Regions from separate parts of the Isoptericola sp. NPDC056573 genome, predicted to be linked through region 2. Evidence: riboswitches for the same ligand, from Rfam matches in the RefSeq annotation. Region 2 holds a riboswitch; each other region holds the start of a gene.
What was found. Region 2 has a riboswitch for S-adenosylmethionine ahead of ACFQ8E_RS13985 (ABC transporter substrate-binding protein). Riboswitches for the same ligand answer to the same signal wherever they lie in the genome.

Region 1 (4,792 bases), on a different contig from region 2:
CCTTCACACCGGTATGAACGTCGACGATGCTGCCATGGTCACCAGAACCCACAAGCCGTCGTCCCCCGCCCCCGTCTCCGTCGTCGGACTCGGCCTCATGGGTCGCGCGCTCGCCGGCGCGTTCCTGCGGGCCGGGCACCCCACCACCGTGTGGAACCGCACCCCCGCCAGGGCCGACGCGTTGGTGGCGGACGGCGCGCACCTGGCGCCCACGGCGGCCGCGGCGGTCCGTCCCGGCGGCCTGACGATCGTCTGCCTCACCGACGACGCCGCCGTGCGCGAGCTGCTCGGCCACGACGACGTCGACCTCGCCGGCGCCACGCTGGTCAACCTCACGTCCAGCAGCTCCTCGCAGGCCAGGGAGACCGCCCGGTGGGCCGCCCGCCGCGGCGCGCGATACCTCGACGGCGCGATCATGGCCGTGCCGCCCGCGATCGGGACGGCGGACGCGGTCGTCCTGCACAGCGGGCCCCGGACGGACTTCGACGCGCACGCCGCCACCCTCGCCGCGCTCGGCACCGTCACCCACCTCGGCGAGGACCCCGGGCTGGCGTCCCTCTACGACGCGGCCGGCCTCACGATGATGTGGAGCGTCCTCGACGCGTGGCTGCACGGCACCGCCATGCTCCGCACGGCCGGGGTGGACGCCGCCGCCTTCGCCCCGTTCGCCCGGCAGATCGCGGAGGGCGTGGCCGCCTGGCTGCCCGGCTACGCGGAGCAGGTCGACAGCGGCAGGTTCCCGGCGGAGGCCTCGGCCCTCGAGACGGACGCGCGCGCGATGGCGCACCTCGTCGAGGAGAGCGCGGCGCTGGGCGTGAGCACCGAGCTGCCGAGACTGCTCAAGGCCGTGGCCGACCGTGGCGTCGCCGCGGGCCACGGTCACGAGCAGTACCCGGTGCTGATCGAGGAGTTCGGCCGCCCGACGCCCTGACCTGCCGGTCGCCACCCGGAGGACCACGACCTGAGACGTCGGCGTGCGAGCCGGCGAGCACGCGCCTACGGTCGGTCCTCGAGGTCGTTCGTCCGACGGAAGGAGCCCCGATGGGACTGGGAGACAAGGCCAAGCACCTGGCGGAAGAGGCCGAAGGCAAGGCCAAGGAAGCCACGGGCAAGCTCACCGACGACGAGAGCAAAGAGGCCGAGGGCAAGGCCCAGCAGGCCAGCGCGAACCTCAAGCAGGCGGGCGACGACGTCAAGGACGCGTTCAAGGGCTGACCCGCTGACACGACGGGGCGCCACCGCACGGTGGCGCCCCGTCGTCATGTCCGCCCGGGGCGGGGCCGACGGCTCAGAGGTCGTCGGGCAGGCAGCCGAACGCCTCGTCGGCGCCCAGCGCGGCGGTGGCGAGCAGCCCCTCGAGGCCGGAGCCCTCGGGCACGGGGCGCGGGTCGTCGACGACGACCCACAGCCCGTCCACGACGTCGTACTGCGCCTGCGGCCCCTCGGTCACGAGCGAGCGGACGGCGGCGACGAGCCGCTCGACCTCCTCGCCCGCGGTGCCGAGGCCCACCGACGCGCGGACGGCGCCGGCGTCGAAGCCGAGGCGGCCGAGCAGCGGGTGGGCGCAGAACCGGCCGTCGCGCACGCCGATGCCGTGCTCGGCGGACAGGTACGCGGCGACGAGGCCGGGGTCGTACCCGGTGACCGTGAACGTCACGACGCCCACCGGGTCGACGGCGTCGTCCCAGACGTGGACGACCTCGACGCGCTCGATCTCGCCGAGCCCGTCCACGAGCCGGCGTCGCAGGGCGTCCTCGTGCCCGGCCGCGACCCACGGGTCGAGGGCGGCGAGCTCGTCGCACGCGGCCGCGAGCGCCACCGCGCCCACGACGTTGGGCGAGCCGGCCTCGTGCCGGGCGGGGCCCTCGTGCCAGTCGGTCGTGGTGGTGCGCACCCGGCGCACGGCGCCGCCGCCGGCCAGGTACGGGGTGCCGGCGTCGAGCCAGTCGCGCCGGCCGACCAGGGCACCGGCCCCGAACGGCGCGTACGTCTTGTGGCCCGAGAACGCGACGTAGTCGACGCCCGTCTCCGCGAGCGAGAAGCGGCGGTGCGGCACCAGCTGGGCGCCGTCGAGCACGACGCGCGCGCCGGCGCCGTGCGCGGCAGCGACGACGTCGGCCACGGGCAGCGCCTCGCCGGTCACGTTGGACGCGCCGGTGAGCGCCAGGAGGGCGTAGGGGCGGCCCGCGGCAGCGGCCGACCCCAGCTCTTCCTCGATCTCCGCGAGGGTGGCGGCCACGGACGGGCCGCCCGCGACGACGGTCGCGTCGGTGACGCGCTGCCAGGGCAGCAGGTTGGCGTGGTGCTCGATGTCGAGCACGAGGACGCGGCCGGGCTCGCCGGTGGCCGGGTCGGCGGGCACGCAGCCCGCGAGCAGGTTGAGCGAGTCCGTCGTGTTGCGGGTGACGATCGTGAGGTCGTCCTCGCGGGCTCCGACGAACGCGCCGATCGTGCGGCGGGCCGTCTCGTACAGGGCCGTCGAGACCTGCGACAGGTAGCCGGCGCCGCGATGGACGCTGGCGTACAGCGGCAGCACGCGCGCGACCCGGTCGGCCACGGCCTGCAGGGCGGGCGCCGACGCCGCGACGTCGAGGTTGGCGTACGGCAGCTGACGGCCGTCGACGAGCGGCACGAGCGTGTCGCCGCCGACGACGGGCAGCACGGGTGCGACGTCCTGCACGGCGCCGACGCGCACGGCGGGCACCGCAGGCGCGGGGGTGAGCGTGGTCATGCGTGGTCCTCCTCGGTCGTGCCGGGGAGGTGGCTCCCCGCGCTTGCCCGCGCGCCGGACGGCGCAGGGCCAGGTCGTCACCCGGGGCACCCCGCCGCGAGAGGAGGGTTGCCGGCCAGCGAGCCGGGGCTTCGCGCTGGCGCTCTTGACCTGCCGCCCATCGTGCGTGCGCAGCACCACACGGTCAAGCGGAGCCCGCCCCCTTCTCACGATGCGGTCGCGTGAGACGCTGGATGCATGCCCGATCGCACCGTTCCGGCCTCCGGCGCGCCTCCGGGAGGCCCCGTCGGAAGCCCCGTCGGAACCCCGGCCGAGCTGGTCGCCCGCGCCCTCGCCGGCGGCGACCTCCACGCCGCAGGGCTCGCCGCCCGCGCGGCGACCGGGGACGACGCCGCCGACGTCCTCGACCTCGTCGGCGGGCGGGCCGCCGCGGGCTCCGCGCCCGCGACCGAGCTGCTGGTGGAGCTGCTGGACGCGTCCGGCGTCGTCCGGCGCTTCGTGCGCGGCGCCCTGCTCGACGAGGCCGCCGTGGACGACGTCTCCCAGGACGTGCTGGTCTCCGTGGCGACGTCGGTCCGGTCGTTCGCGGGCGGGTCGCGGGTCACCACGTGGGTGCACGGGATCGTGCGCCACCGGGTGGTCGACCACCTGCGTCGGCAGCGCGCCACCGCTCCCCTGCCCGACGACGACGTCGGGCCGTCGGAACGGATGAGCTCCCTCATCGCCACGCGCGCCACCGTGCGTGACGCGCTCGCCGCCCTGCCCGAGCTCTACCGCGAGCCCGTGACGCTGCGCGACATCGAGGGCCTGCCCTACGCGGAGGTGGCCGACCGTCTGGGTCGCAGCGTCGGCACCGTGAAGTCACAGGTCTCGCGCGGCCGCGCGCTCGTGGCCGCGGCCCTCGGGAGCCTGTCCTGATGGCCGCGCCGGCCGCGCCCGAGCCGTTGCTCGGGCGGTACCGGGTGGGCGACGTGATCGGCGTCGGGTCGTTCGCCACCGTGCACCGCGCCGTGGACGAGCGCCTGGACGACGTCGTCGTGGTGAAGGTGCTGGCCGAGAACCACAGCCTCAACCCGGAGGTCCGCGAGCGGTTCATCGCGGAGGGCCGGGCGCTGCGGCGGGTGGCGAGCCCGCACGTCGTCGCCGTGCACGACATCGGCGAGAGCGACCGCCAGCAGCCCTACCTCGTCCTCGAGCTCGCCGACCGCGGCACCCTTGCGGCCCGCGTCGCGGCCCTGCGGGCCGACGGGTGGACGGCGACGCCCGCCGACGTGCTCGCCGTCGCCCGGGGGCTCGCCGCCGCGGTCGAGGCCGTGCACGCCGCGCGCCTCGTGCACCGGGACCTCAGCCCCGGCAACGTGCTGCTGCGCACCGGCCCGGAGGGCGCGGTCGAGGGCGTTCCCGCCGCCGTCGTCCGGCCGGACGAGCGCCTCGTCCTGGCCGACCTCGGCATGAGCAAGGACCTGGCCCGCAGCTCCGGGCTGACCGTCGCGGGCGGCACCGAGGGGTTCCGGCCGCCGGAGCAGGACGGCCCCGGCACGGTCGACACCCGCGCCGACCTGTGGGCGATGTCCGCGCTGCTGTCCTGGCTCGTCGACGGCGCCGACCTCCCGCGCTCCCTCGACGCCGCGCTGCGCCGCAGCCTCGCCGACGCCCCCGCCCGGCGGCACCCCGACGCCGCAGCCTGGCTGGCCGACGTCGAGGGGGCGCTCGGCCCGGGCACGACCGGCGGCCCGGACCGCGCGCGACGCCGCCCGGCCGCCGTCGTCGTCGCCGCGGTCACCGCCGCCGTCCTCGGCCTGGGCGCGGGCGCCGGCGTCACGGCCTGGCTCGACCGGCCTCGCTCGGCCGCGGGCGGCGCGAGCGTCGCGATCTCCGGGCCCGGGGCGGCGACCGTCGGCGAGCCGGTCACCCTCACGGCCGACGTCGCGGGCGCGGAGCACTGGGTGTGGACGCTGCCCACGGGCACCTACGTGGCCGACGACGAGCGCGTGCGGCTCACCGCCAGCAGCGCCGGCGCCGCCGAGGTGGTGCTCGAGGCCCGCGCCCCGGACGGGACCG
Region 2 (4,792 bases):
CCACCGCGATCGCCACCTTGACCGGCCCGAAGCCGAGCGCGGTGATGATCGCCAGGGAAAGCAGGATGCTCGGGATCGCGAGGAGCACGTCGACCAGCCGGCCGATCACGTCGTCCACCCAGCCGCGCAGGAAGCCCGCGAGCAGGCCCAGCAGGGAACCGAGGACGAGGCCGACGACCACCGCGAGCGCCGTCGTGCGCAGCGTGAGCGACGCGCCGTGCACCACCCGGGCGTACACGTCGCGCCCCAGGTGGTCGGTGCCGAACCAGTGCGCGCCCGACGGCGCCTGCAGCCGGTCGGCGGGGACGCCGCCCAGCGGGTCCTGGGCGGTGAACGCCTGCGGCACGACCGCCCAGGCGGCGACGAGCAGCAGCACGGCCACGGCGACCAGCAGCCCCGGCCGTCGCAGCACGTGGCGGACGGCGCGGACGGCGGCCCGGGGGCGACCGTCGCGCGCCGCGCCGGCGGCGGTCGCCGGGACGGGAGCGGCGGCCCGGGCCGCGGGCCGGGAGAGGGTCTGGAGCGTCATGCGGTCACCGCCGTGGGTCGCCTCGTGCGGGCCCGGCGCGGGGCCCGCACCTGGATCCTGGGGTCGAGCAGGGGGTAGACGAGGTCGACCACGAGGGTGACGACGACGAAGACGAGCGCCGACAGCACGACGATCGCCAGGACCACGGGCACGTCCTGCTGGTTGACCGACTGCACGGTGAGCCGGCCGAGCCCGACGCGGGAGAACACCGTCTCGGTGACCACGGCGCCCCCGAGCAGGCCGCCCACCATGACGCCGAGCACGGTGAACGCCGGGATGGCGGCGTTGCGCAGGGCGTGCGCGAGGTGCACCCGGGTGCGGCTCGCGCCCTTGGCCCACGCCGTCTCGACGTAGGGCTCGCCGAGCGTGCCCCGCAGGGAGCGGGACAGGATCTGGGCGAGCTGGGCCCCGGCCGGGACGGCGAGCGTGATCGTGGGCAGCACGAGGCTGATCGCGCCGTCGTTGCCGATCGCCGGGAACACCGGCACCCGGAACGAGAACCACTGCAGCAGCACCAGGCCCACGAAGAACGTGGGCAGCGCGACCCCGAGCGGCGGCAGCGCGGACAGCGCCTGGCGCAGGAACCGGGCCCGCGGGAAGACGCTGGCCACGGCGACCGCGGTGCCCCCGACGACGGCGACCACCAGCGCCGTGCCGGTGAGCTTGAGCGTCTCGGGCAGGGCCTGCGCGACGAGCGTGGTCGCGGGTGCGCCGCTCACGTAGGAGGTGCCGAAGTCGCCGGTCAGCGCGGCGAGCAGGGCGGCGCCGTACTGCACGAGGACCGGGCGGTCGAGCCCGTACTCGGCCCGCAGCGCGGCCAGCTGGGCCGGGTCGACCTGGTTCACCTCGCCGCCACCGGACGCGACCAGGGCGGCCGGGTCGCTGGGCAGCAGGTAGAGGACGAAGAACGCGACGGTGAAGGCCGCCCAGAGGACGAACACCCCCTGCCCGGCGCGCCGCAGCACGTAGCGGGTCATCCGGTCACTCCTCACCCGCGCCGTCGGTGACCCAGGCGTCGTAGAAGTCCAGGCGCGAGGACGCCTCGAACGTCAGGCCCTGGACGCGGTCGCTCGCGGCGATCGTGGTGGACAGCTCGTAGACGGGGATGGCGTGCCCGCGCTCGATGAGGAGCCTGGACGCCTCGGCCACGAGCTTCTTCCGCTCCTCGGGGTCGGTGGCCGCGGCGGAGTCGTCCAGGAGCTGGTCGACCTCCTCCGCGTCGCGCTGGTTGATGTTGCGCGCGTTCGCCGAGAAGATCGTGCGCAGCACGTCGGCGTCGGACCGGGTGAGGTTGTAGTAGTCGAAGTCGAAGTCGCCGGCCTCGTTCGCCGCCTCCTTCTCGGCGACGGTCACGTGCTTGAGCTGCAGGTCGACGCCGATCTGGCGCAGCTGCTGCTGCACGAGCTCGAGCGGCTCGGGCACCTGCCAGAACGTCACGGTCGTGGTGAGCGTCTGCCCGTCCTTCTCCCGGATGCCGTCGGCGCCCTCGACCCAGCCGGCGTCGTCGAGGATCTTCTTCGCGCCCTCGGGGTCGTAGGCGAGCAGGTCGTCGGCGCCCTCGAACAGCGGCGTCGAGTGGGAGAGCACGCCCGTGGCCGGCTGGTCCTGCGGCGTCAGCACCGTGTCGACGATCTGCTGGCGGTCGATCCCCTTGACGAGCGCGGTGCGCACGGCCTCGTCGGCGGCCAGCGGGCTGGACTCGTTCGGGAAGAGGTTGAACACGACGCCCGGGTTGGCGCGGTACTGCAGCCAGAACCCGTTGCCGTCGAACTGCGGCAGGTCGACGGCGTTCAGCGCGGCGGTGGCGTCGATCTGGCCGGACTGCAGGGAGCCGGTGCGCACGCCGGCCTCGGGGATGACCTTGAAGGTCACGGTGTCGAGGTAGGCCTCGCCGGTGTGCGCGTTCGCCTCCGAGCCCCAGGCGTAGTCCTTGACCTTCTCCAGGACGATCTCCTGGTCCTGGGCGTAGGTCTGCACGGCGAACGGCCCGGAGCCCACGTACTTGCCGGCGCACCGGTCCTCGGCCGAGAGCTTCGCCGAGCCGGGCGACAGCAGGCCGAGGGAGAACGTCGACGTGGCCTGGAGGAACTGCGCGCTGGGCTCGTCGAAGTCGACGGTCACGGTGTGCTCGTCCACCACGGTGGTGCCCGCGTAGCCGACCAGGTACTGCGACCCGAGCGACGCCACGGCGCCGAGGTCGACGATAGCGTCGAAGTTGGTCTTGACGGCCTCGGCGTCGATCGGGGTGCCGTCGGCGAAGGTGGCGTCGTCGCGCAGGTGGAACGTGTAGCTGGAGGCGTCGTCGTTCACCTCCCAGCTCTCGGCGAGCCAGGGCAGGATCTCGCCCGACTCCGGGTCCTGGGCGGTCAGGGAGGCGACGGTCTGCCGGGCGGCCGCGATCGCGTCGTTGTTGCCGACCTGCTGCGGGTCGATGCAGTGCGAGTCCACCGTGATGGCGAACGTCAGGTCGCCGCCGGCGACGGGCTCGGCGTCGGCCGACGCGCCGGTACCGGTCGCGTCGGCGCCGCTCGAGCAGGCGCCCAGCAGGAGGCCGGCGGCCGAGGCGGCCGCGGCCAGCCCGAGGGTCCGGCGGCGGTGGGTGCGAGGGGTGGTGGTCATCGCGTGGCGTTCCTCGTGGTCGTGGCGGGTCGTCCCGGCCCCGGCGCGCTGCCGGGACCCGGTGGACGACCGGAGCCGTGCTTACCCCGCCGCGGGCGCGGCAGGGTCAGGTCGTTCCCGGAGCACCCCGTCACGTCGAAGGGTTGCTGGCCAGCGAGCCGGGCCTGGGTGCTGGCGCTCGTCACCTGGGCGGCAGGGAAGCGGCCCGGGGCCCGCGAGTCAAGGAATGCCGTGGTCGTCTCATATCTCGGATGCCTCCCCCTCGGGCCGGGCGTCCCGCCGTGCACGCGCCCGCTGCACTAGTGCACAGCCGCCGAGCGTCCCGCGTCTGTCCAGGTCAGGGGGCGTGCGTTCCTACGGTGAACCCATGCGCTACCTGGAAGGGCCGTTCGAGCCCGTCACCGAAGAGATCACCGCCTACGGCCTGCCCGTCACCGGGCGGATCCCGGCCGAGCTGAACGGCCGCTACCTGCGCAACGGGCCCAACGCCCTGGGCGTGGAGGATCCCGGCGTACACATCTGGGGCATGGGCCAGGGCATGGTGCACGGGGTGCGGCTGCGCGACGGCCGGGCCGAGTGGTACCGCAACCGCTTCGTCCGGACGTCGGGCTTCGCGCCCATGGTCCACGTGATCGAGCACGCGCAGCGCACGTTCGCCCTGGCGGAAGGCGGCCTCCCGCCCGCGGAGCTGGACGAGGAGCTGAACACGCTGGGGTCGTGCGACCTCGGCGCCACCCCCGAGGGGTTCATGGCAGGGGCGCACTCCAAGCACGACCCGCGCACCGGGGAGCTGCACTCGCTGTCGTACATGCCGGGCCGCGACGTCGTGCAGCACATCGTGACCGACGCCGGCGGGACGGTCACCGGCACCACCTCGATCCCGATGACCCGCACGCCGTTCATGCACGACTTCGCGCTCACCGAGAGCCACGTCGTGCTCTGGGACACGCCGCTCGGCTTCGACGGCCTCGAGTGCCGCTGGCTGCCGGACCACCCGACCCGGGTGGGCGTCATGCCCCGGGCGGGAGGCGAGGTGCGCTGGTTCGACGTCGACCCCGTCCACGTCAGCCACACGCTGAACGCCTACGACGACGGCGACTCGGTGGTGGTCGACGTCATCACGGCCGACGGACCGTTCGACCCCGCCGCGCCCGGCGCGATCCGCCCGATGCTGGACCGCTGGACGATCGGGCCGGGCACGATCCACCAGCAGCGGGTGGACGACCGGCCGCAGGACTTCCCGCGGGTGAACGAGTCGCGCCTGACCCGCCCCTACCGCTTCGGCTACTCGGCGGCGACCGCCCTCTACGGGGTGCCGTTCGAGCCCGAGGGAGCGCCGGGCGACGACTCCTTCACCAACGCCCTCGTCAAGCACGACCTCGCGCACGGCACGTCCGAGGTGCACCGCTTCGGGCGGGACGAGGCAGTCGGCGAGGCCGTGTTCGCCGCGGCCGGGGCCGACGGTGCCGTCGAGGACCACGGATACCTGCTCACCTACGTCCACAGCCCCTCGCGGAACGCCAGCGACCTGGTGATCCTCGCCGCCCAGGACTTCACCGGCGCGCCCGTCGCCCGCGTCCACCTGCCGGCCCGGGTGCCCCTCGGTCTGCACGGCAGCTGGCTCCCGGACCGATGACTCCCGAC
Region 3 (4,792 bases), on a different contig from region 2:
TCGTGACGATCGCGTGCGGCGCCCTGTCCGGGTTCCACGCGCTCATCTCGTCGGGCACGACGCCGAAGCTCGTGGAGAAGGAGCGCCAGACGCGCTTCATCGGCTACGGCGGCATGCTCATGGAGTCGTTCGTCGCGATCATGGCGCTGGTCGCCGCGATCTCGATCGACCGCGGCGTGTACTTCGCGATGAACTCCTCGGCGGCCGCCACCGGCGGCACCATCGAGGGCGCGGTCGCGTTCGTGAACTCGCTCGGCCTCGCCGGCGTCAACCTCACGCCCGACATGCTCAGCACCCTGGCGACCCAGGTGGGCGAGCCGTCGATCGTGTCCCGCACCGGCGGCGCCCCGACGCTCGCGCTCGGGCTGGCGCACATCATGCACCAGCTGGTGGGCGGCACCGCGATGATGGGCTTCTGGTACCACTTCGCGATCATGTTCGAGGCGCTGTTCATCCTCACCGCGGTCGACGCCGGTACCCGCGTGGCCCGCTTCATGCTGCAGGACACCATCGGCAACGTGGCACCGCGGTTCAAGGACATGAGCTGGCGACCCGGGGTGTGGGTCTGCACCGCGATCATGGTCGCGGGCTGGGGCACGATCCTGTATCTGGGCGTCACCGACCCCCTCGGCGGCATCAACACGTTCTTCCCGCTGTTCGGCATCGCGAACCAGCTGCTGGCCGCGATCGCGCTCGCCGTCGTGCTCGCCATCGTCGCGAAGCGGGGCCGCGCGTACTGGCGGTGGCTGTGGATCGTGGCCCTGCCGCTGGCCTTCACCGCGCTGATCACCATCTGGGCGTCGTTCGAGAAGATCTTCTCGGACGTGCCCGCGGTGGGGTACTGGGCGCAGCACCGGGCGTTCAAGGACGCGCTCGCCGCCGGCGAGACGTCGTTCGGCACCGCGCCCGACGTCGCGGCCATGGAGGCCGTGGTCCGCAACACCTTCGTGCAGGGCACCCTGTCGATCGTGTTCGTGGTGCTGTCGATCGTCGTGATCCTCGCGTCGCTGGTCGTGACGATCAAGGCGTTCCGCACCGGCGGCGGCGAGAACCACGAGGACGCGCCCGTCGCGTCGCGCCGGTTCGCCCCGGCCGGCCTGTTCGCCTCGTCGACCGAGAAGCGGATCGAGAAGGAGTGGGCCGACGCCGGCCTGCGGGAGTCCAGCGGTGCCGGGCACCACTGAGCCCCGCACCGGCAGGGTGCACGACGTCGCCCGGGCGCTGGCCCGGGCGACGTCGGCGGGGTGGGCGAGCCTCCGCTGGTACGTGCGCCAGGTGATGGGCGACGACGCCTACGCGACGTACGTCGCGCACGAGCGGTCGGCCCACCCCGGCCGCGCGCCGATGGGCGAGCGCGAGTTCTGGCGGGAGCACTACGCGGAGCAGGACCGCAACCCCGGCTCGCGCTGCTGCTGAGCGGCGCGCGCGACGGTGCCGGCCGGGTCAGGATGGGCGCGTGCGCGCGATCGTGTTCGAGTCCCACGGCGGCCCCGAGGTGCTGCATCTCGCCGACGCCCCCGACCCTCAGGCCGGGCCCGGCCAGGTGCGCGTGCGCGTCGAGGCCGCGGCCGTCAACGGCTGGGACGTGAAGTCCCGCGCCGGCACGACCGGCGGCCCGCCGCCGACGTCGCCCGTCGTGCCGGGCCTGGAGGTGGCGGGGGTCGTCGACCAGGTCGGGGACGGCGTGGCCGGCGTCGCGCCCGGCGACCGCGTCGTGGGCTTCGCCGTCGGCGGCGGGTACGCCGAGCTCGCCCGGACGTCGGTCTTCGCCCGCGTGCCCGCCGGGCTCGCCGCGACCGACGCCGTCACGCTCCCCGTCGCCGCCGAGACCGCGACCCGCGTGCTGCGCCTCCTCGACGTCCGGCCCGGCGAGACGCTGCTCGTGCACGGCGCCTCGGGGTCGGTGGGCGAGCTGGCCGTCCAGCTCGCCGTGCGCCGCGGCGCCCGCGTGATCGGTACGGCGTCGCCGCGGAACCAGGAGCGCGTCGCCGCCCTCGGCGCGACACCCACCACCTACGGCGCAGGGCTCGTGGAGCGGGTCCGCGCCCTCGCCCCCGACGGCGTGGACGCCGTCCTCGACACCACCGGCGCGGGCGTGCTGCCCGACTCGATCACCCTGCGCGGCGGCACCGAGCGCATCGTCACCATCGCCGACGACGCCGCGGCAGACCTCGGCGTCGAGGCCAGCTGGCGGTCCGAGCGCGACGCCGGCGAGCTCGCCGAGGCCGTCGACGCCCTCGCCCGCGGCGACCTCGTGACCACCGTCGGCGCGGTGCTCCCGCTGGCCGACGCGCCCCGTGCGCACGCCCTGGTCGAGAGCGGCCAAGCCGGCGGCAAGGTCGTGCTGGTGCCCCTGGTGCCCTGAGCAGGGCGTTCCCGGTCGCCCGGCATCCGCGATCGTCTCAGCAGGCGGTCTCATCCTCGCCCGTATCGCGGATGCTGCGTACGATCGCGTGACAAGCCATCCAGAGCGGCCGAGAGTCCTGGCTCGACGACGCCGCAGCAACCCGTTCTCCGACGGAAGCCTCCCGAGGACGAAGGTGCTCACGCCAGGATCGATGGAGTGACGCATGGTCGCAGAGGCATCCTTTTCGCCCACCACGGCAGCTCAGCCGGCAGTTCACCCGGCGCTGCCGGCACGCCCGACGGTCTCGTTCGAGCTCATGCCGCCGCGCCGGCCGGACGCCGCGCCCAAGTTCTGGGAGACGGCGCGCCGGCTCGTCGCCGCACGACCGGACTTCATGTCCGTGACGTACGGCGCGGGCGGCGGTGACCGGGCGACCGCCCGCCAGGTCGTCGCGACCCTGCTCGAGGGCACGCCCGTCCTGCCGGTGGCGCACCTGACCTGCGTGGGCGCGCACCGCGAGGACGTGTCCGCCGTCATCGACGACTTCCTCGACGCCGGCACCCGCGCGTTCCTCGCCCTGCGCGGCGACCCGCCGAAGGACCAGCCGGACTGGGAGCCGCCCGCCGACGGCGTCGCGTCCTCGATCGAGCTCGTGCACCTGCTGCGCGAGGTCGAGGCGCGGCGCTGCGCGACCGACCCCGGGGCCGCCCTGCGCGGCGCCGCCCGCCCGATGACGATCGCCGTCGCGACGTTCGTCGACGGCAACGTGCAGGCCGGCACCACCCGGGCCCAGGAGGTCCGGCGCCTCAAGGAGAAGCAGGACGCGGGGGCGAGCTTCGCCATCACGCAGCTGTTCTACGAGGCCGACTCCTACACCGACTTCGTCGCCGAGGCCCGCGCGGCCGGGGTGACGATCCCGATCCTCGCGGGGCAGCTGCCCACGACCGAGCCGCGCCGGCTCCGTCGCGTCGAGGAGCTCACCGGCGTCCGCGCGCCCCGGCACCTGCTGGACGCGCTCGACGCCGCGGGGGACCCGGAGGCGCAGCACGCCTACGGGACCGCGCGCGCCGTCGAGCTCGCCCAGCGCGTGCTCGACGCGGGCGCCCCCGGCATCCACGTGTACACGTTCAACAAGTACCGTCCCGCTCTGGACCTGCTCGAGGGTGTCCACCTCGGCGGACCGGCGCCGGCCGACGTCACGTCGGACGGCGCGGACCTGGCCAGAAGGCCGTGGGTACCGAGCATCCCGACCCAGGCTCCCGCCGTCTGAGCGGAGCCCGAACTCTGGAGTGCTCATGTCCACCACCAGCACCACCCCCGCCGCGGCATTTCCCGGCGGCACGATCCTCGGCTACCCCCGCATCGGGCGTCGCCGCGAGCTCAAGAAGGCCGTCGAGTCGTTCTGGGCCGGGCGCACCGACGCCGTCGACCTGGAGGTCACGGCCGGCGCGCTGCGCCGCGAGACCGCCCGCCGCCTCGTCGAGCTCGGGCTGAACCCCGACGACGGCTCCGTGCCGGGGTCGTTCTCCTACTTCGACCAGGTGCTCGACGTCGTCGCGCTGCTCGGCGCCGTCCCCGAGCGGTTCCGCGACCTGCTCGACGACGAGGACGGCTCGCTCGAGCTCGACGGCTACTTCACCGTGGCCCGCGGCCGCGGCGAGGACGCCCCGCTCGAGATGACCAAGTGGTTCGACACCAACTACCACTACCTGGTCCCCGAGATCAGCGAGACGACGCCGGTCTCGTTCGCCGACCACCGCATCGTGCGCGAGTACGCCGAGGCCAAGGAGGCCGGCGTCACCACGCGCCCCGTGCTCGTGGGCCCGGTGACGTTCCTCGCCCTGTCCAAGGCGGCCGACGAGGCGGGCGACGGGTTCCACCCGCTCGACCGGCTCGACGACGTCGTCGCCGCGTACGCCGACCTGCTGCGCGCCCTGGCAGCGGTCGGCGTGCCGTGGGTGCAGCTCGACGAGCCCGCGCTCGTCACCGACTCGCTCGACGTGCCCGCCGAGCGCCTGCACGCGGCGATCGCGTCCGCCTACCGCGCGCTGGCGACCGACCTCGCGACGGCCACCGACGACGCCGACGGCGAGCGGCCCGCGATCCTGGTGACGGCGCCGTTCGGCGGCCTGCACGAGGACGCCCTCGCGCTCCTCGCCGCGACCGACGTCGACGCGATCGCGATCGACCTGGTCAAGGGCGCCGTGCCCGCCGGGCCGGTGCCGGGCCTCGAGGGCAAGACGCTCGTCGCCGGGGTGATCGACGGCCACAACGTGTGGCGGGCCGACCTGGCCGCCAAGCTCGGCACCGTCGAGGCGCTCCGCGGCCTCGGCGCCGGCGCCCTCGCCGTCGGCACGTCGACGTCGCTGCTGCACGTGCCGCACGACGTCGAGGACGAGGTGTACGACCAGCACGCGGCGGGCACCACCCTCGACCCGCGCCTGC

Region 1: linked by a shared signal. The riboswitch ahead of ACFQ8E_RS19230 (aminotransferase class V-fold PLP-dependent enzyme) and the one ahead of ACFQ8E_RS13985 (ABC transporter substrate-binding protein) in region 2 are both predicted to bind S-adenosylmethionine.
Region 3: linked by a shared signal. The riboswitch ahead of ACFQ8E_RS12105 (methylenetetrahydrofolate reductase) and the one ahead of ACFQ8E_RS13985 (ABC transporter substrate-binding protein) in region 2 are both predicted to bind S-adenosylmethionine.

Annotation. Positions count from the first base shown of each region.
Region 1 covers NZ_JBHTUY010000013.1:69,337-74,128, forward strand. Annotated here, with positions in the region: gene ACFQ8E_RS19220 (NAD(P)-dependent oxidoreductase) at 35-931, shown strand; gene ACFQ8E_RS19225 (CsbD family protein) at 1,042-1,215, shown strand; gene ACFQ8E_RS19230 (aminotransferase class V-fold PLP-dependent enzyme) at 1,289-2,731, opposite strand; SAM riboswitch class IV at 2,766-2,882, opposite strand; gene ACFQ8E_RS19235 (RNA polymerase sigma factor) at 2,969-3,649, shown strand; gene ACFQ8E_RS19240 (protein kinase) at 3,649-4,792, shown strand, end outside.
Region 2 covers NZ_JBHTUY010000007.1:144,535-149,326, reverse strand. Annotated here, with positions in the region: gene ACFQ8E_RS13995 (ABC transporter permease) at 1-529, opposite strand, end outside; gene ACFQ8E_RS13990 (ABC transporter permease) at 526-1,506, opposite strand; gene ACFQ8E_RS13985 (ABC transporter substrate-binding protein) at 1,511-3,148, opposite strand; SAM riboswitch class IV at 3,221-3,334, opposite strand; gene ACFQ8E_RS13980 (carotenoid oxygenase family protein) at 3,516-4,784, shown strand.
Region 3 covers NZ_JBHTUY010000006.1:29,459-34,250, reverse strand. Annotated here, with positions in the region: gene ACFQ8E_RS12120 (carbon starvation CstA family protein) at 1-1,184, shown strand, start outside; gene ACFQ8E_RS12115 (YbdD/YjiX family protein) at 1,168-1,416, shown strand; gene ACFQ8E_RS12110 (NADP-dependent oxidoreductase) at 1,457-2,365, shown strand; SAM riboswitch class I at 2,459-2,565, shown strand; gene ACFQ8E_RS12105 (methylenetetrahydrofolate reductase) at 2,571-3,617, shown strand; gene metE (5-methyltetrahydropteroyltriglutamate--homocysteine S-methyltransferase) at 3,643-4,792, shown strand, end outside.